Regions from separate parts of the Phyllobacterium sp. 0TCS1.6A genome, predicted to be linked through region 2. Evidence: predicted binding sites of a transcription regulator. Region 2 holds the regulator's gene; the other holds the start of a gene.
The links. The regulator PhoB, encoded in region 2, activates phosphate uptake and scavenging genes when phosphate is short. The targets are predictions, from matches to a motif close to TGTCATNNANCTGTCAT.
Positions count from the first base shown of each region.

Region 1 (11,634 bases), on a different contig from region 2:
GCCTCGTCATGGATTGCGATACGACCGGCATCGAACCGGATTTCGCCCTGGTGAAGTTCAAGAAGCTCGCCGGCGGCGGCTACTTCAAGATCATCAATCGCGCAGTACCCGAAGCGCTGCGCACGCTCGGCTATTCCGAAAGCCAGATCGCCGAGATCGAAGCCTATGCCGTCGGCCATGGCAATCTCAATCAGGCGCCGGCGATCAATCCCGGCTCGCTGAAGGCCAAGGGCTTCACGGATGAAATCATCGCCAACCTGAATACGGCGCTGAAATCCGCCTTCGATATCAAGTTTGCATTCAACAAATGGACGGTCGGCGAAGCTTTTGCCAAGGATGTCCTCGGCTTCACCGATGAGCAGCTCAACGATTTCTCGTTCGAGATGCTGCCGGCGCTGGGCTTCACCCGCAAGGAGATCGAGGCTGCCAACGTCCATGTCTGCGGCGCGATGACGCTTGAAGGCGCGCCTTTCCTGAAGGAAGAGCACTATCCGGTGTTCGATTGCGCCAATCCGTGCGGCAAGATCGGCAAGCGCTATCTTTCGGTGGAGAGCCATATCCGCATGATGGCAGCTGCCCAGCCCTTCATTTCCGGCGCGATCTCCAAGACGATCAACATGCCGAACGAAGCGACCGTGGACGATTGCAAGTCGGCCTACATGCTGTCGTGGAAGCTGGCACTCAAGGCGAACGCGCTTTATCGCGATGGTTCCAAGCTGTCGCAGCCGCTGAACTCCTCCCTTCTCGCCGATGACGAGGAGGACGAGGATGATGCGGTCGAGGCGCTGATCGATGCACCTGCGGCAGCCCGCGCCGTGCAGGTCACCGAGAAGATCGTCGAGCGCATCGTGGAGAAATATGTCCATGATCGCGAGAAGCTGCCGAACCGCCGCAAGGGCTATACGCAAAAGGCCGTGGTCGGTGGCCACAAGGTCTATCTGCGCACCGGCGAATTCGACGATGGCCGCCTTGGCGAGATCTTCATCGACATGCACAAGGAAGGCGCTGCCTTCCGGGCGATGATGAACAATTTCGCCATCGCGATCTCGCTGGGCCTGCAATATGGCGTGCCGCTGGAAGAATATGTGGAGGCCTTCACCTTCACCAAATTCGAGCCGGCCGGCATGGTTCAGGGTAATGATGCGATCAAGAATGCCACGTCCATCCTGGACTATGTGTTCCGCGAACTGGCCGTCTCCTATCTCGATCGCCATGATCTCGCCCATGTGGACCAGTCGGATTTTTCCAATACCTCGCTTGGACGCGGTATATTCGAAGGCAAGGCCGAGCCTGTATCCAAGGGCCTGACCCGCGGTGCGAGCCTGACGGTCGTTGCACCGGCCAAGGCGGACCCGAAGGGAGCGGCCGCTCCGTCCAACGCCTCGAAGCTGGCCGTGTCTTCAAACGTCACGGCGCTGAACAGGTCCGCGACCGCCTTGGCCACCAAGCCTGTCGTGGCAGCCGTCAGCCAGGAATCCTCTGCCTTCAAGCGCGATTATGAGGAGCGTCCGGAGACTGAACTCAGCCCTTCGGCCGCACTCTTCGAGAATGAAGATGCAGAAGCCGCCGCCGAAGAGGCGAAGGCAGCGGCCAAGAAGGTGATTTCCGACCGCCGCATCAAGTCGATGATGCAGGGTTATACCGGCGACAGCTGCTCGGAATGCTCGAACTTCACGATGGTGCGCAACGGCACCTGCCTGAAGTGCGATACATGCGGCGCCACCAGCGGCTGCAGCTGATTGGCGGACAACGCCCATAGTTGAATAAAGAAACGGCCCGCCAGCGTAGCGGGCCGTTTCTTTTGCGCCCTGCCGGGTGTTGCCTACTCGATTTGATAACGCCGCGGAAGGCTTTGATTTCACGGAAAACTTGCAATCTGTTCCATCGCCATCTCGACATATCGTCTGCGCATCGCCGACGGGGCGGATGGGTAATGATTGCGACATCGGCAAATGTTGCCGGACAATGAAAAAAGCGGCCTGTAAAACCAGGCCGCTTTCTGCTTTCATTCATTGCGGGTCATTCTTTGCGGCGAGTTGATACGCCGTGCCGTCTTTTCTATTGGACGGCAATCATGCCGGCATCGGGCTCAGTTCGGGATCATTGACCGGCTGCGCCTTTTCGGCTCTGCGCGCTGCCCGCGACAGGATACCCTGCCGATTGACCGATTTCCGCTCCGCATCGATACGATGGATGAGGATTTCCGCCCGCTCGATGGAGCCGAGCAGCGCGAGTATGGTGCCGCGCTCCGCAGCACCGGCATTCGGACCAAGCGCCAGGGTTCGCGCGCGCAGTTCCTCGACGTCGGGGATACTGACATGGCCTGCCGGCATCGGCGGATTGGCGACGCCGTAGTCCGGCAGGATTTCCTGCAGCGAGGCGTCGAGCTTGTTGAGCGCAACATCGACGATTGCACGCGCTTCCGAACCGAATACCTCGCGCCGCACACGCCGGGCTACCTGATGCAGCGACTCGGTCAGGGCCGCCGTGAAATCCGCCTCCTCGATCAGGCTCGCCACCAGATCGAGCTGCTCGTAAGGCAGGTCTTCCTTCATGAGCGAAGCCGTATATTCGCGTATGTCGCGGCTGAGGATGTCCGTAGCGAGATAGTGCTCGCCTGGATCGGACGGAGCCGATTTCGACGAGCGGGCGATATCGAGGAACATGGCCCCGGCTTGCAGGTGACGCGCAGTCTCCTGCTGGACAGCCGGGATTGCCTTGGCGAAATCGCCTGCAAGTTTCCGGTCGAGGAATTTCGGGGTCGAATAATCTTCCGCATCCTCGGCATCGGTACGGCCGATCCGGGCCAGAACATGTTCGAACACGCCGACAAACGGGAAGAGCAGTGCCGTGTTGAAGACGTTGAAGAAGGTGGAATAGAGACCGACCGCAACGGGAACAAGCGGGAATGTCTGCTTGCCTTCCACCACCACGGGCACGCCCGGGTCACCACCGAACCACTGCATTGCCCAGGCCAGGACGTCGATCGAGATGAAGAACAGTGGCACGGTTATGCAGACGCCGATGATATTGAACGACATATGCGCATAGGCGGCGCGTTTTGCATTCCTGGACAGGTTCAGCGACGCGATCCACGAAGTGATGGTCGTTCCAAGGTCGGCGCCGAGCGAAAACGCGACGGCGGTCGTCCAGTCGAGCACGCCCGCAGCGCCGAGACCCATCACGATGCCGATCGTCGCCGATGAGGAATGGATCATCGCGGTGACGCCGGCTGCGATAAGCACGCATTTGATCAGGTTGAAGTATGAATCCGCCTGCAGCGTCGAGAGAACCGACATGACCTCGGGAATATTGCGCAGCGGGCGCAGACCGCCGGTCATCAGGTTCAGTCCGTAGAAGATCAGCGCAAAGCCCATGCAGGCGAGCGCGATGTTTCGCAGCTTTTCGTTCTTGGAGAAGCAATAGACCAGGGAGAACAGGCCGGCAAAGATCAGCCCCAACGGTCCCAGCGGCAGGGCGATCAGGCCATTGCCGAGCGTGGTGCCGATATTGGCCCCCATGATGACGCTGATGGCCGGTCTGAGGCCGACGACGCCGGCATTGACGAGGCCGACGACCATGACAGTCATCGCCGTCGAAGATTGGATCACGCCGGTGATCAGCGTCCCGGCAACGACACCCTTGATCGGCGTGCCGGCTGCCTTGGCCAGGAATGCGCGCATCTTGTTGACCGAGAGCGCCTGAATGCCGTTCGACATGAACTCCAGGCCGAGCATGAATATTCCGAGCCCGCCAATGACAGGCACGAGAATATCCTTGAAAATATCTATATCCATTTTGTCCTATCCCCACAGCGCCGAGGCGCGATCCGTATTTTCCCGCATCTGGGCGCGGGCCTGCTCCGGGCTGCCATTGCGTTCAATGTCCAGCCGCGGGTTGTCTCAGCCAATATTGCTTGATCTCACTCACCAGCGGCTCCGATAGCGGCACATACCGAAGCGCCTCGGCATCCCTGGCTCCAGTGTCGAATGCCAGGCGGAAATAATCGTGGACGCGGCGATAGCGCCCCGGCGATTGCCCCTCGATCGGCACGACCGCATAGGTCGCCCCGCAGATCGGATATGTCGCCTCGCCCGGCTGGTCCGTCAGAGAGACGGCAAAATCCTGGGCCTTCGACCAATCGACAGCGTCCTGCGCCGCCCTGACGCCTTCCGGACCAGGGCTGACGAACTTGCCCGCCCGGTTCAGGATGGCGGCGAATGCCAGATTGGCCCGCTCGGCTTGGCCATATTCCGCATAGGCGATTGCACCTCGCGTCGCCTTCACCGCAAGAACAAGATCCTGCGTCCCCTCGACGCCCGTGCCGACCGGCCAGGCAATCAACGTGTCGGCGCCATATCCGGCCTTCCATTCAGCGCTGGCGGACGACAGATATTGCGTGAACATATGGGTCGTGCCGGATCCGTCCTTGCGATACATCGGCAGGATCTTGACGTCTGGAAGCTGCAGGTCGGGATTGATCTCCTTGATGGCCGGATCAGCCCAGGACTGTATCTTGCCGAGGTAGATATCCGCCAGGACCGGACCGGACAGTTTCAGGCCGCCGGCTGCAATGCCCTCGAGATTGACCGCTACGGCCACGCTGCCCAGCACGATCGGAAACTGCTGGCGCCCATGCTTCACCAGTTCTTCATGCGATATCGGAACGTCCGTCGCGGCAAAATCGAGCTCCGGCTGATCAAGCCGCATCACCCCCGCCAGTGAGCCGACGAGTTCGTAGTCCACCGTCCAGTCGGGCGAGGCGAAATCGCCACCGTCGACGCGCGACGCCCGGTAGTTCTCGGCCCATTTTGCTATGATCGGCGCTGCAAATGTCGAGCCCGCGCCCCGGATCGGCTCTGCCCGGGCGCTCGAGCCCAGAAGCAGGCCGATCATCAACAGACCCGCTCCAAATAGACCCGCTTCAAGACCGGAGCAGACCGCGGCCAGTTGCAAACGGCCGCGCAGCAAGAAACATTCCATTATCGACGCCTCGTAGTCATAAACATCGTAAAGTTGCAGGGAGGCCGGAGGCCACCCGTTCAGAGAGCATATGAATGTTCGGGCGCTGTTCTTTAAAACTAATGCCAGTTTCTCAGTAACTTGGTTTGTTGAAACATTGATGACAGGGCGCTGTCGTGCCGACGCAATCCGGCCATATCAGGCGCAGATATGCCAAGGGCCCGACAGGGATCTTGTCAGGCCCAGGGGCAACGAATCTGATCGAAGCTGCACCAGCTTCGGCGGAGCCAAGTATCAGCGATGATTGAAATTTCGCAGCCCGGACACCGCATTTGCGTGGGCGTCGAAGCCTTCATAGGTTGCGAACCTGTGGGTATGCGGCGCCATCTCGGCATATCCCTTTGCCGTCATGTGGCCGATGGATGCACTCTTCATGAAGTCATGCACGCCCAATGGCGAGTGGACATGCGCCGCACCCGATGTCGGCAGAACGCAATTCGGCCCCATCATGTAGTTTGCAATCGATCCCGGCGCATATTCCCCGAGCAGGATTTCGGAGGCATTGCGGATTTCGGACAGGTGATCGAACGGCTGCTTCGACAGAATTTGCAGGTGCTCCGGCGCATAATCATTGACGAAGTCGTAGGCCTCCTGCCGCGACGAAGCAATGACGATGCCGCCGCTCGACCCGCCCAGCACGGTCGCCGAGAACCCGGCGCGCTTGCTGCTCATCTTCTCCCAATAGGCCGGTATGGCCTGTCGCACCTTCTCGGCAAAATCACGATCCCACGTCACCAGAAAGGCGGAACTGTCGGGGCCGTGCTCGGATTCGATCAGCAGGTCCAAGGCAGCCATCCGGGGGTCGGTCGTCTCGTCGGCCAATATGATGATTTCACTCGGCCCGGCAGGCAGGCGCGAGGCGATCTTGCCTTGCAGCAGCCGTTTGCCGGCCAGGAACCACGGGCTTCCCGGACCCTCGATCTTGTGGCACCTCGGTATGCTGGCAGTACCGAATGCCGCCGCAGCCACCGCCTGCGCCCCGCCCACCCGGAACACTTTCTCGACGCCCGCGATGCGCGCCGCGACGAGCGTCGCCGCATCGACCTTGCCGTCCGGTCCGGGCGGCGTCAGGATGATGGGAAGCTTCACGCCGGCAACAATGGCGGGGATGGCGGTCATCAGCGTTACGGAGGGAAACGAGCCCTTCCCCCTCGGCGAATACAGCGCGGCGCTGTCGATCGGCGTATATCGCTCGCCGACCAGCACGCCGGGGCGGATCTCCTTCATCCACATGTCGCCGGGCAATTGCGCTGCATGGAAGCGCCGTATGTTGTCGGCCGAATATTCGAGCGTCTCGATCATCTCCGCATCGAGGGCCTTGAATGCCTCGTCGAATTCGCTCTCCTCGACGGCCAGCCTGCCGGGGTCGAGCGTCACGCCATCGAACTCGCGGGCAAACCGCACCAGTGCCTCGTCGCCTTCGCGTCGCACCGCCTCGATGATGGGCGGCACCCGCTCGAGGAAATAGGACAGGTCGTCCTCGGCGCGAAGCAGGAGCGCGTTGCGCTCTTCCGCAGTGAGGGCAGCAAGATCATGGAGCGCTATTGCGTGGGTCATGTGGTGTCTTCTTCGAACTCGATCTGGCCGATTGGCAGGCGGCATGTTTCTGTCAGGAATGGTCCATGGCCATCAGTTTCAGGGTCTCTTCGCGAATGTCGGCGAGGATTTTCCGCTTGTAGGCGGCGAAGGTCGGATCGGTCAGCACTTCGAACGATCGTGGCCTTTCCAGCTCTATCGGCAGCACCTTCTTGATCCTCCCGGGCCGGCTGGCAAGAACGACCACCCTGTCGGCGAGGAAAATGGCCTCATCGACATCATGGGTGACAAAAAGCACCGTCACCTTGTGATCGTCCCATATCTGCAGCAGCAATTCCTGCATCATCCCCCGCGTCTGTGCATCCAGCGCGCCAAAGGGCTCGTCCATCAGCAGGATCGAGGGCTTGTAGACGAGCGCACGGGCGATGGCGACGCGCTGGCGCATGCCGCCCGACAGCTGTTTCGGAAATGCCTTCTCAAAGCCCGACAGTCCGACCGCGTGGACGAAATGCGCCACCAGTTCGCTCTTCTCGGCCTTGGAGAAGGTGCTTTTTTCCAGGGCGAAACGGATGTTTCCTTCCACGGTCATCCATTCGAACAGGCTGTAGGTCTGGAACACGAAGCCGCGATCCCTGCCCGGTCCGTTGACCGGCTTGCCGTCGATCAGGATTTCGCCGGAGGTTGGTTCGTCCAGTCCTCCAACCATGTTGAGCAAGGTGGACTTGCCGCAGCCGGACGTGCCGACAATCGACACGAATTCATTCCTGCCGATGTCGAGGTCGATCTTTTCTATCGCGACCAGATCGCGGCCCGAGACATTGAAGGTCTTGCCGACGCCGACGATCGATACTTTCGCAGCGACTGCCGCCTGAGTGGATAAATTGCTCATCGGGTCTGGCTGCTCCATTTGAAGAATGACCTGCCGCCGCGCTTGAACAGATAGTCGGTCAGAAGGCCGAGCAGCCCGATAAAAAGCGTCCCGAAGAGGATCGTATCGGTCGACAGGTAGCGCTGGGCATCCATGATGCGGCGTCCAAGGCCCGCATTCGCGGCGACGAGTTCAGCCACGACGAGATATGTCCAGGTCCAGCCGATCGTGATGCGGAACGTATCCCAGATGCCCGGGAGCGCCGCGGGCAGGATGATGCGGCGCAGAATTTCATTGTTGCTGAAGCCCAGCGTCTGCCCTGCGCGGATCAGATTGAGATCAATGTTCTTCACATTGTCCATGATCATCAGCGCCTGCTGGAAAAACGTTCCGAGAAAGAGAATGAGTATCTTCTGCCCGTCGCCGATGCCGGCCCACAGGATCGAAAGCGGAATGAGCGCGACAACGGGCATGTATCTCACCGTCGAAATCAACGGCTCCAGCAATCCCTCGATGAGCTTGTAATTGCCCATCAATATCCCGACCGGCACGGCAATGACAGTAGCCGCCAGCCAGCCGATCAGGATGCGGTAGATGCTGACCGAAGCATCGGCGAAGAGAATGCCTTCCATCAATTGGCGCCAGCCCTCGCCTATGACGCTCCATGGGCTCGGCAGGAACAAGGGGCGCACCAGCCCCATGGCCGTCACCGCCCACCACAGCAGGAACAGCACCACGGGTATCACGAAACCGGCGGCGGAAAAGATGCTGTCGGGTATGTCCTGCCGCAGCTTCAGCAGGCCCTTGCGCTTCCTTGCCGGCTTGCCGCTGCCTGTCGCCTGTTGTGTCATGGTGCTTTCCTCGCCTGAAGGACTGGCCGGCGCTCGCATCGAGCGCCGGACTTGCCGTTATTGTTTTGCCGCTACAGCGTTCAATGAATCGAGCGACAGGAGGTCGGCCGGGGCAGGAACAGTCTTGATATTGTCGGGATTGGTCGCGTGCAGGATTTCGCCGACGGTCTGGAGCGAACCCTGGAATTCCCCTTTCAGTGCCTCGACATTCTCTTTGACATTATAGAGCCGCACGCCCTTGAATGCAGGCTCGAACTCGGCCATCGGGCTGCCCACGGCCTTGGCGATGATGGCCTTGCCCTCTTCCGGGTTGGAGCGGATGAAGTTGATCGCGTCGTCCCAGGCCCGGATCAGACCCTGGACATCCTTGGGGTTGGCGTTGATCCACTCCGACGAAGCCGTCAGCATGTCGCCGATCAGGCCCGGCTTTTCGGCGGCCGTGTAGATGACCTTGTTGTCGCCGCCCTGGGCCAGGGCCGTCGAGATATAGGGCTCATAGGTGACCGAAGCATCGACGCGGCCGGCAATCAAGGCGAGCCCCGCTTCCGAAGCGCCCATCGGAACGTGCTCCACATCGGCGATCGTCATGCCGTTCTGCTTCAGTGCATAATTGATGAGCAGATCGCTGGTCGCACCGGCTTCGAAGGCGACCTTCTTGCCCTTCAGATCCTTGATGGAGGCGATGTCCTTGCCGGCTATGATGGCATCCGCCTCGAACGACAGGTCCATGATCAGGAAACCCTTCTGATCGACCTTCTGGTTGAAATTGGTGATCATGCCGTTGGTGGCGCTGGCGATGACGTTCAGATTGCCGCTGGCAAGCGCCGCGGTCATGTCCTGATCCCAGTTGAACGTGGTCAGCGCCACGTCGATCTCGTGCTTCTTGAAGAAGCCTTTCTCCTCCGCCACCCACAACGGCCCATATCCGAGCCAGGGCTGCAGCCCGAGCTTGATCGTTTCCGCCTGTACGGCGGTCAGCGTGGCAGTCATCACTGCCAGCGCCAATGCCAGTTTCCTGATCATGTTATTCTCCTCTGTCGATTGGATCCGATTGATCTATTATGTTTTCTTCGCCGGATTGTAATGCCATTTGACGCAGGACATTCAGCGTTATCCGCCCGACATCGTTCATTTCCCCAACATCGTTCATTTCGTTGCCGGATGGCAGCGCTCCGAGCCAGGCTACGGAACTTGCGGAGAAAATGATCCCGCCGGCCGGCAGGTACCTGACGGTCATCTCGCCGCAGCGCCGTCCGTCGCGTTGGCCATCGCCGCCTTCGTACCAGCGCGACGGATCATGGAAGAAGCTGTCCGGGAAGCCGTCGGCTCTGGCAACCACGATGGTATCGGGCGATGTTCCAAGACGCATGTCGGTGGCGTCGACTTCGTAGCCCGCCGCACCGCCGAGCACGATGCCGTCCTCGCCGAATGTCGCGGCGGTGACGCCGTCGAACAGCCATTGGTGCCTGGCATCATAGCTATCGGGCGTTCTGGTGAATGGCCGGGCTGCATCGAACCCCATCAGGGAGATCGCGCCGCCGACCAGCGAAAACTCGCCCTTGCCGCGGGATCGCAGATGTCCGCCGGGCTCATTGGTGATGGCGAGATTCTGCTCGGCTATCGGTCCATCCCAGGTCCGTCCGGCCTCGAGCGGCGAACGTCGCAGTTCCATCAGATCGTCCTTGAACGCGACGACGCCCGCAAAGCCATTGCCGCCCATATAGGCGATATTGCCGCCGCTGGCCGCGAATTCCCTGTAGGCGCTTTCCATCTCGATGGAGAGATATTCGGGGTGGCTTCCGGTCACGATTGCCGAATAGCCGCGAAGGCCTGCCGCGCCGCGAAGATGAAGCTCGTGATCGGTAATCAGGTCGAAAGCGATCCCGTTATTGTGGCAGAACCGCAGAAAATGAAGATCGACAGGGAGGTTGTGCGGGCAATCGCCGAGCGGATAGCGATAATCTGCCCGGAGCGTGGCCTTGGGCTTCTGATAGGAACAGATCGAAACCCCGCTCAGGTCGCCATGATAGTCGTAGAGCGACCTGAAATTATTATCCACGGCCAGCCGGTGGCCGCGATCGTCGCATTGCCATTCATAGAGATGTTCCGGCAGAATTTCGTCGGCATAGGCGAGATAGGTCGCGGTCGGAACGACGAACAGCAGCGGATTGCGCGCGACGTCGGAAGAAACGAAGAACACGATCTGTTCCTTTGCCCCGGCGCCCCGGATCTCGAAGGCGTAGACCCCGCAGTCGGCCGTTTCCGGCACGTCCACCCGATAGGATGCAGGCCATCCGAGCGAGGCCATGTCATCATCATGGCAATGCACGGCATCATAGTGATCCGGCACCAGGCGCGGGTCCAATGCCGATCCGTCCCAGCGCGCAGAGGTCACGCAGCACGTCGGCAGATTGACCAGTTCCAGCGCGAGAGCCGCTCCATTGCCCTTCGAGAGCAGCGGCCCATCGGGCAAAAGCGTCGGAAACTGCCAGGCATGGCTGGACGACACGGTTTCCAATGCGATCGACGAAAACCGCGCATTGAGGGTCGGCCGGTCGAAGTGCCTGTCTGTGCCGAACAGGAGATCGCCGACCACGGCGTCCCAACGCATCCCGGCGACCGTCTCCTTGAAGTGAAACGGTGCAAGCGGGTCCGCGCCACTCAACTCGATGCTCAGGAGACCGCGATCGTCGCGGAGGACAACGTTGAACCAGCGCCGCTGAGGAATGGCGGCATCGAGCGGATGTCGTTGGCCGCCCTGCTCCAGCTCGAACCGGTCGTCCACCAGTCGTAGCACCGTATTGCCAAGGTCGAGAACGGTACGCGGGTCGGGGTTGCTGGTCAGCAACAGCTCGAAGCCGACGGCCGTGACCCGTTCGATCTTCTCGAGCTCATCCCTTCTGACCGCAAGGTAGGAGCCTTGCTCGAAGTCGCGGTGGACGGGACCATCGTCCAGCGGCGTGATGCGCCACGGCATAGGCTGCGGCGAACCGTCGTCCAGCCGCCTGATTTCGATGGCATCCGGCTTCACCGCACAGGACAGATGCAAGGCCACGGGTCTGCCCGATCCCGTGCTCCAGGGCGTCGTGTAACCGATGAACGGCATGGCGTTATGATTGACGCGCTTCTTCATCTCAACTCTGCCTTAGCGGTTGTCCGCTATTATCCGGCGAATCCCAGACCATTGATCTGCGACCAGATACCCCTTAATTCTTAGCTATACAGTCACAAATTCCACATGCAGGGGTATATACCCCCAAAGGGGTATTCCATGGCGGCAAATGAGCTGGACAGCCTGGCGAGAGCCATAGATTCCGTCGGCAAAGCCGACTTTTACGAGAAACTGGAAGTCTACCT
Region 1 is NZ_JAPMAB010000001.1:527,123-538,756, reverse strand. It holds gene OSJ75_RS02525 (vitamin B12-dependent ribonucleotide reductase) at 1-1,739, shown strand, start outside; gene OSJ75_RS02520 (Na/Pi cotransporter family protein) at 2,073-3,797, opposite strand; gene pstS (phosphate ABC transporter substrate-binding protein PstS) at 3,880-4,971, opposite strand; gene hisD (histidinol dehydrogenase) at 5,257-6,579, opposite strand; gene OSJ75_RS02505 (ABC transporter ATP-binding protein) at 6,632-7,447, opposite strand; gene OSJ75_RS02500 (ABC transporter permease) at 7,444-8,277, opposite strand; gene OSJ75_RS02495 (ABC transporter substrate-binding protein) at 8,335-9,300, opposite strand; gene OSJ75_RS02490 (N,N-dimethylformamidase beta subunit family domain-containing protein) at 9,302-11,410, opposite strand; gene OSJ75_RS02485 (helix-turn-helix transcriptional regulator) at 11,549-11,634, shown strand, end outside.
Region 1: a site for PhoB is predicted at 5,112-5,128, ahead of pstS (phosphate ABC transporter substrate-binding protein PstS). Genes of this name have one in related genera too.

Region 2 (11,634 bases):
CTTTGCCTGCCATTGTCACGTTTGTCAGACGCAACAACCCGGAAAACGAAGCGCCACCTCCGTTTCCTTCTGCAGTTTGCCGCCCAATCGGGGTTGTCACTTCCGATCTTTCGGCAACGCCACCCTTTCCCAGCAATCGAAACAGCTCCGGAAGCTGCTCCCCCACTGGAAAGGACCGAATCAAAATAACCCGGTTTCAAAGTGGTGGGATAAGTTTCCATTTATCCCACCAGAGGGGACGTGTGTTGCATTACTGTTGTGGGGTCATTCAACAAGCTCAGCATGAGGATGATTGATTTGATTGCAGAAAAGTCGGGAGCCATGATCTGAAACCTCGCAGAATTATCCCCCTGCCAAACTCCACTCTCCCTCATCCTGAGCCTGTGGAAGGGCGCAGCAACGTTTGTGCAATCGCTTTTTTATAGCACCGCATCAAAATAGTGCGTGCTTCGTGGTCGACGAACTCACCATAAAGGGCTCAGCATGAGGGACGTGGGTTGGTGGCGGGAAGGTTGGGAGCCCAGGTTGGAAGCCTCGCTGAATTATCCCCCTGCAAAACTCTACTCTCCCTCATCCTGAGCCTGTCGAAGGGCGCAGCAACGTTGATGCAATCCCTTTAAAGCGCTGCATCACCAGGACTGTTTGACAAGTTTCTGATTCGCCAATAGCTTTTCCGACAGTTGTGGCGCGCAAGGGAGGATTATCCATGGCAAACGCGGCTTCCGCGACGAGCAAGACTGGCGCCGAAATCGAGCCCAGTCTGCATAGGGTCATGGGACCCTGGCTACTTCTTCTCTTCATAGTCGGCGATATTCTGGGCACGGGCATCTATGCCCTGACCGGCCAGGTCGCCAAGCAGGTTGGCGGCGTGGTCTGGCTGCCCTTCCTCATCGCGTTCGTCGTGGCCGTGGTGACGGCCTTCAGCTATCTCGAACTCGTCACCAAATATCCGAAGGCGGCGGGCGCCGCGCTTTATACCCACAAGGCCTTCGGCATCCATTTCATCACATTCATCGTCGCCTTCACCGTCATGTGCTCCGGCATCACCTCGGCGTCGACGGCATCGCGGGCATTCGCGGCCAATCTTTCAGGCGCGTTCCAGCTCAATCTCGAGGCGGGCATAGGGATCTCGCTTGTCGGCCTCGCCTTCATGGCGCTCGTCGCGATCATCAATTTCCGTGGCGTCGGCGAAAGCGTCAAGGCCAATGTCGTATTGACCATGGTCGAGCTCACCGGCCTGCTGATCATCATCTTCATCGGCCTGTGGGCCATCGCCGGGGGACAGGGCGATGTTTCCCGCATCACCCAGTTCGCCTCGACACCGGACAGCAGCATATTCTGGTCGGTCATGGCGGCAACCACCCTCGCCTTCTTCGCCATGGTCGGCTTCGAGGATTCCGTCAACATGGCGGAGGAATGCAAGAATCCTTCGGGCATCTTCCCGAAGGTTCTCCTTACCGGCCTGCTGATAACCGGGCTGATCTACGTGCTGGTCTCGATCTCGTCGATTACGCTCGTATCCCCCGCAGAGCTTGGCGAGGGCGAGACGCCCCTGCTCAAGGTGGTGCAGGCCGGAGCGCCCGGATTTCCGATCTGGATCTTCGGCTTCATCACCATGTTTGCCGTGGCGAACAGCGCGCTCATCAACATGCTGATGGCGAGCCGCCTCGTCTATGGCATGAGCCGCGAACATGTGCTGCCGCCGCTTTTCGGCAAGGTGCATCCGACGCGCCGCACGCCCTATTGGGCCATCGGCTTCACGACGCTGCTCGCCTTCGGCCTGATATTGTTCGTGGGCGAGGTGCCGGCCCTCGGCGGCACCACGGCGCTTCTGCTGCTCTTCGTGTTCACGATCGTCAATGTCGCGGTGCTCGTCCTGCGCCGCGAGAAGGTGGAGCACGACCACTTCCGCACCCCGACCCTGCTGCCGATCGTCGGCGCCATCTCATGCGCCTTCTTCGCCGGCCCATGGACCGGGCGCGATCCGGTACAATACAAGATCGCCGGCGTGCTCATCGCCGTCGGCGTGGTGCTGTGGGTCGTCACCGTGCTGGTGAACCGGGCAACGGGCGTGCAATCCACCGGCGATCTATCGGCGCTCGGCGGCGACGGGCCGGTAAACTAACGCGCACTCCTGTCTCCGGACGCTCAAGAAAACAAAAGCCCTGCCCGACACGCGTCGGGCAGGGCTTTCATCATCTGGTCGAGGCCGCGGTTCAGGCGGCGCTGAGCTTGGCGAGAACCTCGTCGCTGACTTCGAAATTGGCATAGACGTTCTGCACGTCGTCATCATCGTCGAGCGTCGCGATCAGCCGCAGCACCGATTGTGCCTTGTCTTCATCGACGGGAGCGGTGGTCGCCGGCTTCCAGATCGCCTTGACCGATTCGGCCTCGCCGAGCGCAGCTTCCAGCGCCTTGGAGACCTCGCCAATATCCTCGAAGGCGCAGAGGATGACATGGCCGTCCTCGTCGCTCTGCACATCCTCGGCGCCCGCCTCGATGGCGGCTTCCATGATCTTGTCGGCGTCGCCCGCCTCGGGCTTGTAGGTGATTTCGCCGACGCGGCTGAACATGAACCCGACGGAGCCGGTTTCGCCCAGCGCACCGCCGGCCTTGGTGAAGGCGGCGCGCACATTGGAGGCGGTGCGGTTGCGATTGTCGGTCAGGGCCTCGACGATGACGGCGACGCCACCCGGGCCGTAGCCCTCATAGCGCACTTCCTCGTAATTGTCGCCATCGCCGCCGGCCGCCTTCTTGATCGCCCGCTCGATATTGTCCTTCGGCATCGATTGAGCCCTGGCGTTCTGCACCGCCAGGCGCAGGCGCGGGTTCATTGCCGGGTCCGGCAGGCCCTGCTTGGCGGCGACGGTGATTTCGCGCCCGAGCTTGGAGAAGATTTTCGACCGCACGGCGTCCTGACGCCCCTTGCGATGCATGATGTTCTTGAACTGTGAATGGCCGGCCATGGCGCCCCTGCATAGATTATCGCGATTTTGGAATGGCGCCCTTATAGGGAAAAACGCCCTGTTCGTCTACTGTGCCGTGTGCCGAACCGCACTGGCCACCAGCCTGACATTGTCGAAGCCCGATTTCGCCACGCGCGAGCAGAGATCCGCCCATTCGCAGCCGCCGCAGGCGCTGCGCGTCGCACCCTTGGCAAAGGCGTCGCGAAACGCCGCCAGCAGCCCGGCATCGAGCCGCATCGTGTCGCCGACGGCAAGAGGCCGCCCCTGCAGCAGCCCGACTTCGCGCAAGGCGTTGCGGTCGCGGACGGTTACGCTCTCGCGGCGGCAATGCGCATCGGCGGAAACGAGCAAGGGGCCGCAGACATCGTCCGGCCCCTCGCATATCAGCACATCCTCGCCCGCCGAGAGCCTTGCTATGATCCTGTCATAATTGTCGACGAAGGCCTCGCTATAGCCCTTGCCGACATAGGTCAGCATGCACAACAGGTGATGCGGGCGAAGCCTGACCGTCAAGACAGGCGCAGACCCCGGCGGCGCATGATCTCGATCGTCGCGGCCGCCAAGGCGGATTTGAGCACCGCGCCGGCAAGGAACGGTGCAACGCCGCTCGTCCAGGCGATGTCGAAACCGAACAGGTAGCTGAGCCATGCCGCGCCGAGCGCCAGGCAGATGACATTGCCGATCAGCATGACGAGCGACGACACCAGCGGATTGCGGGTCAGGCCGCGCTCTGCGAGGAAGCCGGCCGCTGCGGCTGCCGCCACGAAGCCCGCGAGATAGCCGGCCGTCGGCCCGACGAAATGGACGAAGCCGCCTGCCCCGCCGGCAAGAACCGGGAAACCGATCATCGCTTCGCCCAGCCAGGCCAGCACCGTGACAGCGCCGAGGCGCCAGCCATAAAGCGCACCGACGAGCGTCACCGCGAAGGTCTGCATCGTCACCGGCACCGGATACATCGGCACCTCGATCCACGAGCTCGCGGCGAGAAATGCCGTGCCGAGGAGGACGGCGAGAACCTGGTAGGCGAGGTTCCCGTTCGCCAGTTTCAGCGGCACATAGGCCTCTGGCAGCACATTCGGGGTCATTTGGTACTCCTTGAAATCCGTTCGTTTCTAATGCTTCTTCTTGCGGCGCCGGGCAAGCATGTTGAGCCCTTCGACCAGTGCGGAGAAGCCCATGGCCGCGTAGATATAGCCCTTCGGCACGTGGAAGCCGAAGCCATCGGCGATGAGCGTCATGCCGATCATCAGCAGGAAGCCGAGCGCCAGCATCACGATCGTCGGATTGGCGGCGATGAAGCGCGAAAGCGGTTCCGCCGCGAACAGCATGACGCCGACGGCGGTGATGACGGCGATGATCATGATGACGATCTCATCGGTCATTCCGACCGCGGTAATGATGGAATCGACGGAGAAAACCAGGTCCAGCAGCAATATCTGCGTGATGGCGCCGCCCATCGTCAGGGTCACCTGCTTGCCGATCACGTCTTCCTTGGCATCCTCGTGGTCCACCGTGTGGTGGATCTCCTTGGTGGCCTTCCACACGAGGAAGAGACCACCGGCGATGAGGATAATGTCGCGCCAGGAGAAGCCATGTCCGAATGCCTCGAAGACCGGCTCCGTCAGCTGGACGATGATCGAAATCGTGAACAGCAGCGCGAGCCGCAGTATGAGCGCGGCGCCGATGCCGAGCCGGCGGGCGCGGGCCTGCTGCTCCTGCGGCAGCTTGTTGGTCAGGATCGAAATGAAGATCAGATTGTCGATGCCGAGCACGACCTCCATCACCACGAGGGTGACGAGCGCGATCAGGCCGGCTGGCTGATAGATGAAATCGAAATGAGAGAGCAGGGCTTCCATGGGGTCTTACATTCCTTGTTGAGTGACCGGATGGTGCGAAGCATTTGGGCGAATTAAGTCTGCATGTGCTGGAATGGTCAACTTATTTCCAGAATGCCGGTATGGTTTCTTCAAGCCGCGGCCCGATGCGCAGCGGTGCAATCCTTTCGGCAAGGCCGGTGCGGTCGGAAATATCGACGCCGACGCCGCAGATCGTGGCTGGTCCGCTGGCGGCTTCGAAACGGCCTTTCGGCACTTTCGACAGGAAACGGTTGAGCGGCTCCTCCTTTTCCATGCCGAGGGAGGAATCATAATCGCCGCACATGCCGGCATCGGACATGTAGGCCGTGCCGCCATTGAGGATCTGCGCGTCGGCGGTCGGCACATGCGTATGGGTGCCGACGACGAGACTGGCCCTTCCATCGACGAAATGGCCGAAACACTGCTTCTCGCTGGTGGCTTCCGCGTGAAAATCGAAGACGACCGCATCCGCCTGCTCGCCGAGCGGACAGGCGGCGAGGATTTCCTCCGCCACCGTGAAGGGATCGTGCAGGTCGGGATGCATGAAGACCCGGCCCATGATGTTGGATACGAGGATGCGCGCGCCGTTCCTGGCGAGATAGACGCCAGAGCCCTTGCCCGCCGTGCCGACCGGGAAATTGGCGGGGCGCAGGAACCGTTCCTCGCGGGCGGCGAAGATGAGCGCCTCGCGCTGGTCCCAGACGTGGTTGCCGGTCGTCACCACATCGGCGCCGGCGCCGATCGTATCGCGGAAGATTTCCTCGGTAATGCCGAAACCGCCCGCCGCATTCTCACCGTTGACGATGACGAAATCGAGCTTCAGATCGACGATCAGCCCCGGCAGCTTCTCATGGACCGCGGTGCGTCCCGTGCGTCCAACCATATCACCAAGAAAAAGTAATCTCACACATCCATCCTGAAGGTATTTTCACTGGCTTTATCGGTCGTTGCGAAGCGGCGCAAGCCGCTTTCGGTGAGGATGGCCGCCAGCGGCACATCATGCGGCTCGTCGGGCACGGTCGCCACCTGCTGGCAGTCGAAGGCGATGCCGACGAGGCGCGGCCGGGCGCCCTTGCGGCGAAGCGCGGCGATCGCCCGGTCGTAATAGCCGGCGCCATAGCCTATGCGATGGCCGCGCGCATCGAAAGCGGCCAGCGGCACCAGCATCAGCTGTGGATCGAGCACGGGCGCATCCTCGGCGGGACCCGACGTGCCGAAGCCCGTCTCCACCATCGCCGCATCGTCGCGATGCTCGCGGAAGACAATGGTCTGCTTGTCGATGATAGCCGGCAGGCAAAGCCGCGCACCGCGCTGGGCCAGCGCGTGCAGCAGCGGCCGCAGGTCGACCTCGGAGCGGATGGGCCAGAAGCCGGAGACGATTTCGCCGGGCGCGACAGGAATAGTCTCGAGCCCCGCTGCCGCGATCCGCTGCGAGGCCTGCGTCCGATATTCGGCGGACAGCGCGTCGCGCCTGGCCAAAGCCTCGAGACGCAGCGTTTTTTTCAGCTCTTTGACGGAAGACGGATGATGCACGCGCTTGTTTTCATGAGGCGCCGGCAAGCCGGCTCGGGATGAAACAGTGGCGTCCACACAACCGATGGAGAAGTCGATCCCGGGAACCTACAAAGTAGGTGGGCGCCGTGTGAAGAGGCCCACGGGCCTCCTCAGGGACAGCTCCCTAAGGGATCATTAAGGCCCCGGGGAATATGTCTCTCCTGTCGAGAAGCGCAGAGCGCCGCGACGAATATAGGACGGGGCACGGTTTTCTGCCAGAGCGCCGATGACGATTTCTGCCGCCGGCGCCGGGCGATGCTTGTTGAAGGCCGGACACCGGGCTACGATGCCGCACCACAGCCCTCACCCGCCCCCTCTCACCCGACCCCACACACCCATGAGACGAGGAAAATCATGACCATCCTGATCCGCCCCCTGCGGCGTTCGGACGAGACCGAATGGCGCCGCCTCTGGACCGGCTATCTCGACTTCTACGAGACCAGCGTTGCCGAGGAAGTCTACCGGACGACGTTCGCGCGCCTGAATTCCGGCGGCGATGGCGAATTCCGCGGCCTCATCGCCGAATGGGACGGCAAGCCGGTCGGGCTGACGCATTTTCTCTACCACCGCCACTGCTGGAGCGTGGCCAATGTCTGCTATCTGCAGGATCTCTATGCCGATCCGGACAGCCGCGGCAAAGGCGTCGGCCGCGCCCTGATCGAGGCGGTCCACGCGCAGGCGAAGGCGGACGATATCCACTCCGTCTACTGGATGACCAACCGGGACAATGAAACGGCGCGCCTGCTCTATGACCGGCTGGCCAAGGTGACGCCCTTCATCAAATATGTGAAGGCGATCTGATCCATCCCAAGACGGGGCGGCGCGCCCGCTGGAATATGCCCTGCCGGCAAACGCCTAGCCGAATGAATAGCCGGCGCCGCGCACCGTGCGGATCGGGTCCGGCGAGCGGCCGACATTGATCGCCTTGCGCAGGCGGCCGACATGGACATCGACCGTGCGGTCGTCGACATAGATATCGGCGCCCCAGACATTGTCGAGCAGCTGGCCGCGCGAGAAAACCCGCCCCGGCGATTGCATGAGGAATTCCAGCAGCCGGAATTCGGTCGGCCCGAGCTTCAGTTCACGCTCCTTGCGGAAGACGCGATGCTGCTCGCGGTCGAGCTTCAGATCGCCGAAGCTGAGGACGTGCGACAACAGGCTCGGATTGACTCGGCGCAGCATGGCCTTGATCCTGGCCAGCAGTTCCGGCGTCGAAAACGGCTTGACCATGTAGTCGTCCGCGCCGGTGGCAAGGCCGCGCACCCGCTCGCTCTCCTCGCCGCGCGCCGTCAGCATGATGATCGGCAGCGTCTCGGTTTCGCGGCGCGTGCGCAGCCGGCGGCATAGCTCGATGCCGGAAAGGCCCGGCAGCATCCAGTCCAGTATGAGCAGGTCCGGAACCTTCTCGCGCAGGGCTATTTCCGCCTCGTCGCCACGGGCGATGGTGTCGACGAGATAACCCTCTGCTTCAAGATTGTATCGAAGCAGGACGCTGAGCGCTTCTTCATCTTCAACTACAGTGATCTTCGGAGCTATGGCCATGAGATTATCCGCTGACTAGAGCAAATCCTGGACGGTGGAACCGGCTTTCCGCGCGGGAACCGAGTGTGACAGGAAGCACCGCAAGGCGCCTCCTCCTGTAAACACCGGCATTCCCGATCCTGGGATCGCCGGTACCGGGTTGCGACGGGTTGCGAAATTCGGCATTGCGATACTAGGACAGGTTGGCTTCATCGACCACGATGCTGTGGGTCTGGTCTTCCTTGGGCCGCTCGGCCGGCAATTGCGAACCGGTGACGATATAATAGACCGTTTCCGCGATATTGGTCGCGTGATCGCCGATCCGCTCGATATTCTTGGCACAGAACAGCAGATGCGTGCAGGCCGAGATATTGCGTGGATCTTCCATCATATAGGTCAGGAGCTCGCGGAAGAGCGAGGTGTACAGCGCATCGATCTCGTCGTCGCGCTCGCGCACGATATTGACCTGCTGGATCGAGCGCGTCGCATAGGCGTCGAGCACGTCCTTCAGCTGCGTCAAGGCGAGTTCGGCGATGGTCTGCAGGCCGCGATAGACGGAGAGCGTCTGCCGCGTTTCCGTCACGGCCACCACGCGCTTGGCAATGTTCTTGCCGAGGTCGCCGATGCGCTCGAGATCGGAGGAAATGCGAATCGTGCCGATGATCTCGCGCAGGTCGATCGCCATGGGCTGGCGCTTGCCGATGATGGTGATCGCCCGCTCGTCGATCTCGCGCTGGCCCGCATCGAGGATGAGGTCGTCCGAGATGACCCTTTGCGCCAGCGCGTTATCGGCATTGACCATGGCCGTGATGGCCTGTTCGACCATGCGCTCGGCATGGCCGCCCATCTCGGCGATCTTGTGGGTGAGGAACTTCAGTTCCTCGTCGTAGGCGCGTACCGTATGCTGGGATTGCAGGTCGGTCATGATTGTTCCTCCACCGCTTAGCCGAAGCGTCCGGTAATGTAGTCCTGTGTGCGCTTTTCGGTCGGATTGGTAAACATCGTCTCGGTATCGCCGACTTCCACCAGATTGCCGAGATGGAACATCGCCGTGCGCTGCGACACGCGGGCGGCCTGCTGCATCGAATGCGTCACGATGACGATCGTATAGTTCTGGCGCAGTTCGTCGATCAGTTCCTCCACCTTGGCGGTGGCGATCGGATCGAGTGCCGAGCAGGGCTCGTCCATCAGGATGACTTCCGGGCTGACGGCGATGGCGCGGGCAATGCACAGGCGCTGCTGCTGGCCGCCGGAAAGGCCCGTGCCGGCCTCGTGCAGGCGGTCCTTCACCTCGTCGAAGAGGCTGGCGCGGCGCAGGCTCTTCTCGACGATCTCCTCGAGCTCCTGCTTGCCGCGGGCAAGGCCGTGGATGCGCGGGCCATAGGCGACGTTCTCGAAGATCGACTTCGGAAACGGATTGGGCTTCTGGAACACCATGCCGACGCGGGCGCGGAGTTCGACCACGTCGATCTTCGGATTGTAGATATCCTCGTCGTCCAGCGTGATCTGGCCGCCGACACGGCAACCTTCGATCGTATCGTTCATGCGGTTCAAGCTGCGCAGGAAGGTGGATTTGCCGCAGCCGGAAGGCCCGATCAGCGCCGTTACCATCTTCTCAGGAACATCGAGGCTGACACCGAACAGGGCCTGCTTGTCGCCGTAATGGACGGTGACATCCTTGCCCTGCATCTTGATCGCGTTGAACTGTGCGTTCATTTTTTCATTCACCGCTTTTTCGAGATTTCGTTCCGTCATCAGGTTCATAGGACAAGCCTTTTCGTTTTACCAGCGACGCTCGAAGCGCCGGCGCAAGATGATAGCCGTTATATTCATGACCGCCAGGAACAGCAGCAGGACGATGATCGCGCCGGAGGTGCGCTCGACGAAGGCGCGCTCCGCCTCGTTCGCCCACATATAGATCTGCACCGGCAGCGCGGTTGCCGGATCGAGCGGCGTTACCGGGCTGTTGGCGACGAAGGCCACCATGCCGATCAGCAGCAGCGGCGCCGTTTCGCCCAGCGCATGGGCAAGGCCGATGATCGTGCCGGTAAGAATGCCGGGCGCGGCGAGCGGCAGGACGTGGTGGAACACCATCTGCGTCTTCGAGGCGCCGACGCCGAGCGCCGCCGAGCGGATGGATGGCGGCACGGCGCGCAAGGCCGCGCGGGTGGCGATGATGATCGTCGGCAGCGTCATCAGCGTCAGCACCAGTCCGCCGACCAGCGAGGCCGAGCGCGGCAGGTTGAAGAAGTTGATGAAGACCGCGAGGCCGAGCAGGCCGAAGACGATGGAGGGCACGGCCGCGAGATTGTTGATATTGACCTCGATAATGTCCGTGAGGCGGCTCTTCTTGGCGTATTCCTCCAGGTAGATCGACGCGGCGACACCGATCGGCAGCGACAGGCCGAGCACGATCAGCATCATGTAGAGCGAACCGACCAGGGCGACGCCGAGGCCCGATGTCTCGGGGCGGCTCGACGCGCCATAGGTGAAGAGCCCGGAATTGAAGCGCTGTGTCATGGCGCCCTCGCCCTTCAGCTGCTCCATCCAGCCGAGCTGCCGGTCGGAGACCTTGCGGCGGCTCTCCTCGACGCTGATGTCGATCTGGCCCTTGAAGGCTGAATCGATGTCCGCGCCGGTCAGGACCCAGATATTCTGCGTCGTGCCGATCAGCGACGGATTGGCGGCAACGAGCTCGCGCAGCTGGCCGCGCACGCCATCCGAGAACAGCTTGCTCATCTCGCGCATGGCCGGGCGGTCCGTCTTGCTGACGCCGAGCTTCTCCGCCAGCGCATTGCGCGCCAGGACCGGATAATTCGCCGTCAAAAGCACCGATGGATCGGTCGCGCGCTTGTTGTCGGGATCGATGACTTCCGGATCGAAATTGATCGCCAGGTTGACCTCGGTCTGCCAGAACGCCGTGTAGCCGTTCGAAATGACCGAATACAACAGTGCGGCCAGGAAGAAGATGCCGATGGCGATGGCGATGATCCCGTACATCTTGAACCGGCGCTCGGCGGCATAGCGGCGCTTCAGGCCGATATCGCGGCGGGCCGGCCTGGCCGCAACGGCCGGGGCATTGAGTGTCGTATCGGTCATTCGTATTGCTCCCGGTACTTGCGCACGATGTAGAGTGCGAAGATGTTCATGGCCAGGGTAATGAAGAACAGCGACAGGCCAAGCGCGAAGGCGACGAGGGTCTGCGGCGAGTTGAATTCGAGGTCACCCGTCAGCTGGTTGACGATCTTGACCGTGATCGTGGTCATCGCCTCGAAGGGATTGATGCTGATCCGCGCGGCGACGCCCGCTGCCAGCACCACGATCATCGTTTCACCGATGGCGCGCGAGGCCGTGAGCAGCAGGGCGCCGACAATGCCTGGGAGGGCGGCGGGCAGGACCACCCGCTTGATGGTTTCGGAAGGCGTCGACCCGAGGCCGAGCGAGCCGTCGCGCAGCGAACGCGGCACGGCGGTGATGATGTCGTCCGACAGCGAGGAGACGAAGGGGATGAGCATCACGCCCATGACGATGCCGGCGGTAAGCACGCTCTGCGCCTGGATGAAGGCATAGCCGCCCGCCAGCGCCGCGCTCAAATCGCGCAGGAATGGCCCGACCGTAACGAGGGCGAAGAAGCCGTAGACGATGGTCGGGATGCCCGCCAGCACCTCGAGCAGCGGCTTGACCACCGAGCGCACCTTGGGGCTGGCATATTCCGCCATGTATATGGCTGCGAAGAG
Region 2 is NZ_JAPMAB010000002.1:196,190-207,823, forward strand. It holds gene OSJ75_RS05100 (APC family permease) at 707-2,125, shown strand; gene OSJ75_RS05105 (YebC/PmpR family DNA-binding transcriptional regulator) at 2,217-2,966, opposite strand; gene OSJ75_RS05110 (DUF1284 domain-containing protein) at 3,033-3,479, opposite strand; gene OSJ75_RS05115 (biotin transporter BioY) at 3,476-4,051, opposite strand; gene OSJ75_RS05120 (TerC family protein) at 4,079-4,822, opposite strand; gene OSJ75_RS05125 (TIGR00282 family metallophosphoesterase) at 4,905-5,729, opposite strand; gene OSJ75_RS05130 (5-formyltetrahydrofolate cyclo-ligase) at 5,726-6,382, opposite strand; RNA gene ssrS (6S RNA) at 6,403-6,559, opposite strand; gene OSJ75_RS05140 (GNAT family N-acetyltransferase) at 6,731-7,177, shown strand; gene phoB (phosphate regulon transcriptional regulator PhoB) at 7,232-7,918, opposite strand; gene phoU (phosphate signaling complex protein PhoU) at 8,091-8,813, opposite strand; gene pstB (phosphate ABC transporter ATP-binding protein PstB) at 8,840-9,613, opposite strand; gene pstA (phosphate ABC transporter permease PstA) at 9,680-10,996, opposite strand; gene pstC (phosphate ABC transporter permease subunit PstC) at 10,993-11,634, opposite strand, start outside.